DNA from 3 places in the Paraclostridium sp. AKS73 genome. Region 2 is predicted to be linked to each of the others. Evidence: riboswitches for the same ligand, from Rfam matches in the RefSeq annotation. Region 2 holds a riboswitch; each other region holds the start of a gene.
What was found. Region 2 has a riboswitch for thiamine pyrophosphate ahead of thiS (sulfur carrier protein ThiS). Riboswitches for the same ligand answer to the same signal wherever they lie in the genome.
Positions count from the first base shown of each region.

Region 1 (2,274 bases), on a different contig from region 2:
ATTTGTATATCATTAGCTTTAGGGGTTTTATTAAAGCCAGGTGCAGGACTTGATTTAGGTACTGTAGCTAGTCAATCTACTACGATAGCAAAAAATCAATCACTATCAGAAATAATATTAAATATGATACCATCAAATCCTATAGAGTCATTTGCAAAAGGTGAAATGTTACAAATAATATTCTTTGCAATGCTTACTGGAGTATCAATAAGTTTAGTTGGAGAAAAGGCAAAACCTTTAAAAAAATTATTTGAGTGCGCAAATGAAGTTTGTATGAAAATGGTTAGTGTAATAATGATGTTTGCACCTTTTGGAGTATTTGCACTTATTACAAATACCTTCTCTACAGTAGGAGCAGATGCAATAGGGTCATTAGTTAAATATATATTAGTTGTATTATTAGGGCTGTTATTACACGTAGTAGTTGTCTATGGAGGAGCTTTAAAAGTATTTACAAAAGTTAGTTTTACTGGATTTGTACGTAAATTTACAAAAGTAGCTGCAGTTACTTTTTCAACTGCATCAAGTAATGCTTCTGTTCCAGTAAGCTTAGAACTTATGGAAGAAATGGGAGTTAGTAAAAGTATACGTTCATTTACAATACCTATGGGAGCTACTATAAATATGGACGGAACAGCTATAATGCAAGGTGTAGCGGCTTTATTTATAGCACAAGTTTATGGAATTGATCTAGGTATAAATGATATTTTAACAATAGTTTTAACAGCGACATTAGCATCAGTTGGAACAGCAGGAGTTCCAGGTGTTGGTATGATAATGCTATCAATGGTACTTCAATCAGTAGGACTTCCACTTGAAGGTATTGGTCTTATAATGGGAGTAGAAAGAATTATAGATATGTTTAGAACTACAGTAAATGTTATGGGAGACAACACTTGTACACTTGTAGTTGCAAGTAGTGAAAAAGAGTTAGAAGTAACTAATATAGATGCTGCAGAAATAGCTTAATAAATTTTTATTGACATATAAATTTAGTGAGCTATAATTAAACTGTAATCTAAAATGAATAGCTAGGGGTGCCCCAACGGCTGAGAGATGAATTTATTCATTAACCCTCAAACCTGATCTGGATAATACCAGCGTAGGAAAGCTTTACTAAATATACAAATGAAATTTATTTGCATAGTAAATTAAAAGCTATATTCCTACAGGAATATAGCTTTTTTTAATACAAAAACCAAGGGGGAAACATCTAATGGAAAAGTATAAAGTGCCAACACTTACAATAGCAGGTTCAGATTCATCAGGAGGTGCAGGTATACAAGCAGACCTAAAGACATTTAGTGCTATAGGAACTTATGGAATGAGTGTAATAACAGCTATAACTGCTCAAAACACTCATGGAGTATTTTTAGTAGAAGATTTAAGTAAAGAAATAATACAAAAACAAATAGAGGTAGTATTTGATGATATACCACCTAAAGCAGTAAAAATAGGAATGGTATCTAGCCCAGAAATAATAAAGGCGATTGTTGAATCTTTAGATAAGTATAATCCAAAGTACTTAGTAGTAGATCCAGTAATGATATCTAAAAGTGGATATTCACTTTTAAAACCTGAGGCTAAAGATAATTTAATAAAATATCTTATACCTAAAGCATACATAATAACACCAAATACATTAGAGGCTGAGGAAATAACAGGGATTAAAATTGATAATGTAGATGACATGAAATTAGTTGGGAAAAAAATATTAGAACTAGGACCTAAGTATGTGTTAATGAAAGGTGGACACTTAGACGGGGATGCAGTAGACGTTTTAATAGGCAAGGATACATTTGAAATTTATAAAAGTGAAAGATTGGATAGAAAAAATACTCATGGAACAGGATGCACTCTATCATCTGCAATAACTGCAAATTTAGCACTAGGATTTGATATAGTACAATCTGTTTCTAATGCAAAAGACTATATAACTAACGCTATAAGACATAGCTTTGATATAGGTGGAGGAGTAGGACCAGTACACCATTTTTATAAATTTGACTCAAATAAATAGATATAAGCATTTAAAAGGGAGAGATGAAATTATGTTTGAATTATTAAATAAAGTTAAAGAAATTAACCCATTAGTACTTCATTACACTAACGAAGTTACAATTAATGATTGTGCAAATATAACTTTAGCTATAGGTGCAAGTCCGCTGATGAGTTATTCTTATGAAGAAGCAGAAGAAATAATACCTATTGCAAGTTCTGTAGTAATAAATATTGGAACAATGAATTCCTCTCATAGAGAATTATTTATAAAGG
Region 1 is NZ_JAIXHU010000005.1:47,109-49,382, forward strand. Features, by position in the region: gene LEQ07_RS04640 (dicarboxylate/amino acid:cation symporter) at 1-969, shown strand, start outside; TPP riboswitch at 1,024-1,126, shown strand; gene thiD (bifunctional hydroxymethylpyrimidine kinase/phosphomethylpyrimidine kinase) at 1,217-2,020, shown strand; gene thiM (hydroxyethylthiazole kinase) at 2,052-2,274, shown strand, end outside.
Region 1: another riboswitch for thiamine pyrophosphate. It lies ahead of thiD (bifunctional hydroxymethylpyrimidine kinase/phosphomethylpyrimidine kinase); the one in region 2 lies ahead of thiS (sulfur carrier protein ThiS).

Region 2 (2,274 bases):
AAAGCTGATAGAGAAGCTGAAAGAGCTAGAGTTAAACAAGCTAAAGAAGATTTATTTAACTCTCTTGAAGTAGGACAAAAAAGAGCTGGTAAAGTAAGTAAAATAATGAATTATGGAGCATTCATAGATTTAGGTGGAGTAGAAGGATTAGCACATATAAATGAATTAGCTTGGCATAGAGTAGAATCAGTTGAAGATGTAGTAAAAGAAGGTCAAGAAGTAGATGTATATGTTATAAAAATAGATAAAGAAAATAAAAAAGTAGGACTAGCTATAAAAGACATAAACAATGATCCATGGAATTCTGTAAGAGAAGAAATGCAAGTTGGAGATATTGTTAATGTTAAAGTTTTAAAACTAATAGAAAGAGGAGCTTTTGTAGAAGTTAAACTTGGTGTAGAAGCATTCTTACCAATATCTCAATTAAGCGAAGAGAGAGTTATGAAAGTATCTAATGTTGTTAATGTTGGAGATACAATAGATGTTATGATAATAGATATAAAAAATAAAGATAAGAGAATGGTTGTATCATTAAAAGAAGCTACAAAAGAACCTGAAGAAGATTACTCTGAATTTTTAGAAGTAGAAGAGTCATTAGGATCATTAGGAGATTTATTTAAAGATAAATTCAAAGATTTAAAATAAAATAGACGATAAAAATAGTATCTAGTATTAATTAGATACTATTTTTTACGCATAAAATAAAAGTACACATAAAAATACATACATTAACTTTCTATTGAATATAAAAAAATACTATGATATACTCAACTTGTAAAAATGAATAAAAGGCTAGGGGAGCTATGATTGGATAGTTGAGAAGTAAAGCCGTAACTTTCAGACCCTAAAAACCTGATCAAGGTAATTCTTGCGTAGGGAAGCTTAATATAGTTAATAAGCATTATTTTTGATGTATATGAAAGCGTTCTCTAAAAAGAGGGCGCTTTTTTATATTTAAGGAGGAATATATGAAGGTAAATGGGAAAGAGATTTATTTAAAACCTAATACTACAATTTTAAACTTATTAGAAGAACTAAAACTTAAAGTTGATAATGTTGTTGTAGAAGTTAATCTAGATATCATTGAAAATCATCAATATAGCTCATATATATTAAAGTCAGATGATATTGTAGAAGTTATAAGATTTGTAGGAGGGGGGTAAAGTGAAACTGTTTATAAATGAAACTTTAGAAACTTTAAATGAGAATGAAGTAAGTATTAATTTGATAAAAGACAGATTTAAAAAGAATGCAGATGTAGTTATATTAAATGGATATCCTATTTTAGAAAATAAACTTTTAAAAGATGGAGATAGAGTTACCTTAATAAAAAAAGGAGAAACTCCTACATTTGAGGAGCTAGAAAGTTTAATGGTATCAAGGCATACTCCAAATATCCATGCTAGTTTGAAAAAAGGTAAAGTCGTTGTTTTAGGACTTGGAGGTCTTGGTTCTAATATCGCTATATCACTTGCAAGAATAGGAGTAGGACATCTAATATTAGCAGACTTTGATGTAGTTGAACCATCTAACTTAAATAGGCAACAATACTTTATAAGTGATATAGGTAAGTACAAAACCGATGCAATTAAAAATCATATAAAAAATATAAATCCATTTATAAAAATAGATACTGTAAATAAAATTATAGATTCATCAAATATAAATGAATTTGAGGATGTAGATATTATAATGGAGGCATTTGATAGTCCTAAATACAAAGCTGAAATTGCAAGTTTTGTATTAAAGAATATGAAAATAAATACCTTATTTCATCATCTGGAATGGCAGGTTTTTATGATTCTAACATAATAAAAACAAGAAAGATAAAAGATAAATTTTTTATATGTGGAGATGAAGTAAGTGAAGCAAAAGAAGGGGATGGACTTATGGCACCTAGAGTATCTATTTGTGCAAACCATATGGCCAATATAGCTACAAAGATATTGATAGAATATATAAAATAGAGGGGGATAAAAATGGATAAATTAGTATTAGGGGGACATGAATTTAACAGCAGACTATTAATAGGAACGGGTAAATATGGCTCAAATGAGATTTTGCCAAAAGTTATAGAATCAAGTGAAAGTGAGATTATAACTGTAGCATTAAGAAGAGTTGATTTAGATAATAAAGATGAAAATATTATAAGTCATATTCCAAAAAAAATTACTATACTACCAAATACTTCAGGTGCAACAAATCATGTTGAAGCAGTTAGAATTGCTAGGATAGCTAGGAAAATGGGATGTGGAAATTTCATAAAAATAGAAG
Region 2 is NZ_JAIXHU010000029.1:31,669-33,942, reverse strand. Features, by position in the region: gene LEQ07_RS14415 (30S ribosomal protein S1) at 1-645, shown strand, start outside; TPP riboswitch at 785-896, shown strand; gene thiS (sulfur carrier protein ThiS) at 969-1,163, shown strand; gene thiF (sulfur carrier protein ThiS adenylyltransferase ThiF) at 1,165-1,812, shown strand; gene LEQ07_RS21780 (hypothetical protein) at 1,785-1,967, shown strand; gene LEQ07_RS14400 (thiazole synthase) at 1,980-2,274, shown strand, end outside.

Region 3 (2,274 bases), on a different contig from region 2:
ATTGTGCAGCTATCGCTATGTTCAGGAGTAGATTCTTTTCTATATCTTTTAGCTTTTTCAGGATCTATACAAAGGTCAAACATTTTATCCCAATCGAGTTCTTGTCTAGCTTTACTCATATTATTATCCCAATTTATAGCACCAGGTATTTTCTTGGCTATGTCACCAGAATGAGCAGCTATTTTAGTTGCTATTATACCTTCTTTAACATCATCTAAATTAGGTAGTCTTAGATGTTCTGCTGGAGTAACGTAGCACAAAAAATCGGCACCAAAACTCGAAGCTAAAGCTCCGCCAATAGCACTTGTTATATGATCATATCCTGGAGCAATATCTGTGACTATAGGACCTAATACATAAAATGGAGCGCCGTGACACAATTTTTTTTCAAGAATCATATTTGCTTGAATTTCATCTAAAGACATATGTCCTGGACCTTCTATAATAACTTGAACATTTTGCTCCCAAGCTCTTAATGTTAACTCCCCTAAGATCATTAATTCTTTTATTTGACATGCATCAGATGCATCTTGTATAGATCCAGGTCTACATGCATCTCCAAGACTTAAAGTTAAATCATACTCTTTACATATTTCTAGTAGATCATCAAAATATTCAAAGAAAGGGTTTTCTTTATTGTTTAATTCCATCCATGCATACATTAAAGAGCCACCCCTTGAAACTATATTTGTAAGCCTTTTATTTCTTTTAAAAACAGAGGCAGTTTCTTTGTTTATACCAGCGTGTATAGTTACAAAGTCAACACCGTCTTTTGCATGTTTCTTAACAACATCTAAAAATTCTTTAGCTGTAATATCCTTTAACTCTTTATCATAAAAACCAACAGCGTCATAAATTGGAACAGTTCCAATCATAGCACTAGAATTAGATATAAGTTTTTTTCTGAATTCTTCAGTTTTTCCAAAAGAGCTTAAATCCATTATAGCTTCAGAATTCATATCTAAAGCTAATTGAACTTTTTTCATTTCTTCATCGATATCATAGCAATCCTTAGATATACCCAAGTTTACATTGATTTTTGTTCTTAAGTTTTTTCCAACGCCTTCTGGGTTTAAAGATGTATGATTTTTATTAGCTGGAATTACTATTTGTCCATTCGCAATTAAGTTTTTTAAAATTTCTATATCCATACTTTCTTTTTTAGCTACTATTTCCATTTCCTTTGTAGTAATTCCTTTTTTAGCAGCATCCATTTGAGTTGTGTAATTCATTTTTAAATCCCCTTTACTTTATATTGTATTTAAAAAATAAAAAAGAAGCTTTACCATAAGATAAAGCTTCTTTACCAAATATTATAAAATAGACTAAAAAATATAGTCATCATCATAATCTAAAAGAAAATAACTTTCCTACGGTAGTTCTAACTACTTCAGGTTCAAAGGGTTAATGGTACAATCCATCTCTCAGCCGAAAGTGGCACCCCTAGTTAAATATATTTAATTTTAAATAATAATAAATTTGTAACTTCAAAATCATTATAGTCTTAAAAATTTACTATGTAAAGGTTTTTTTGGAGCTTTTAATTTATAAACCATAAATTAGATATTTTTAGTTTATTTAGAAAATTTAAAATATCTAATTTAAAACTGTAAATAAGGGTATCTTATATTTATAAAACTAATTATTTATAATAAGGAGAAAAAATGGAAAATAATAAAAAAATATAGAGACAGGATGGAATTTAAATAATAGTTACATGAATTTACCAGACTTTTTTTATAGTAAAATAAATTTAAATCCAGTTCCTTCACCTAGCTTAGTTATTTTAAATGATTCTTTAGCTAAATTTTTAGGATTAAATATAGATAACCTTAAAAGTAAGGATGGAATAGAATTACTTTCAGGAAACAAAAAGATAGATGAGGGTGCTTTTATAGCTCAAGCATATGCAGGTCACCAATTTGGGCATTTTACAATGCTAGGAGATGGGAGAGCATTGTTAATAGGAGAGCAAATAAATCCATATGGAGATAGATTTGATATTCAGCTTAAAGGATCTGGTAAAACACCTTACTCTAGAGGAGGAGATGGGAGAGCTGTTCTTGGGCCTATGCTTCGTGAATATATAATAAGTGAAGCTATGTATGGTCTTGGAGTGCCAACCACTCGAAGTCTAGCAGTAATAAAAACTGGAGAATCTGTGATTCGTGAAAATATAAAAAAAGGAGCAATTTTAACACGCGTAGCTTCTAGTCATATTAGATTTGGAACATTTGAATATGCTCTAAATTATGGAGGTATTAAGTCAGTTAA
Region 3 is NZ_JAIXHU010000040.1:6,090-8,363, reverse strand. Features, by position in the region: gene thiC (phosphomethylpyrimidine synthase ThiC) at 1-1,232, opposite strand, end outside; TPP riboswitch at 1,351-1,455, opposite strand; gene LEQ07_RS16450 (protein adenylyltransferase SelO) at 1,685-2,274, shown strand, end outside.
Region 3: another riboswitch for thiamine pyrophosphate. It lies ahead of thiC (phosphomethylpyrimidine synthase ThiC); the one in region 2 lies ahead of thiS (sulfur carrier protein ThiS).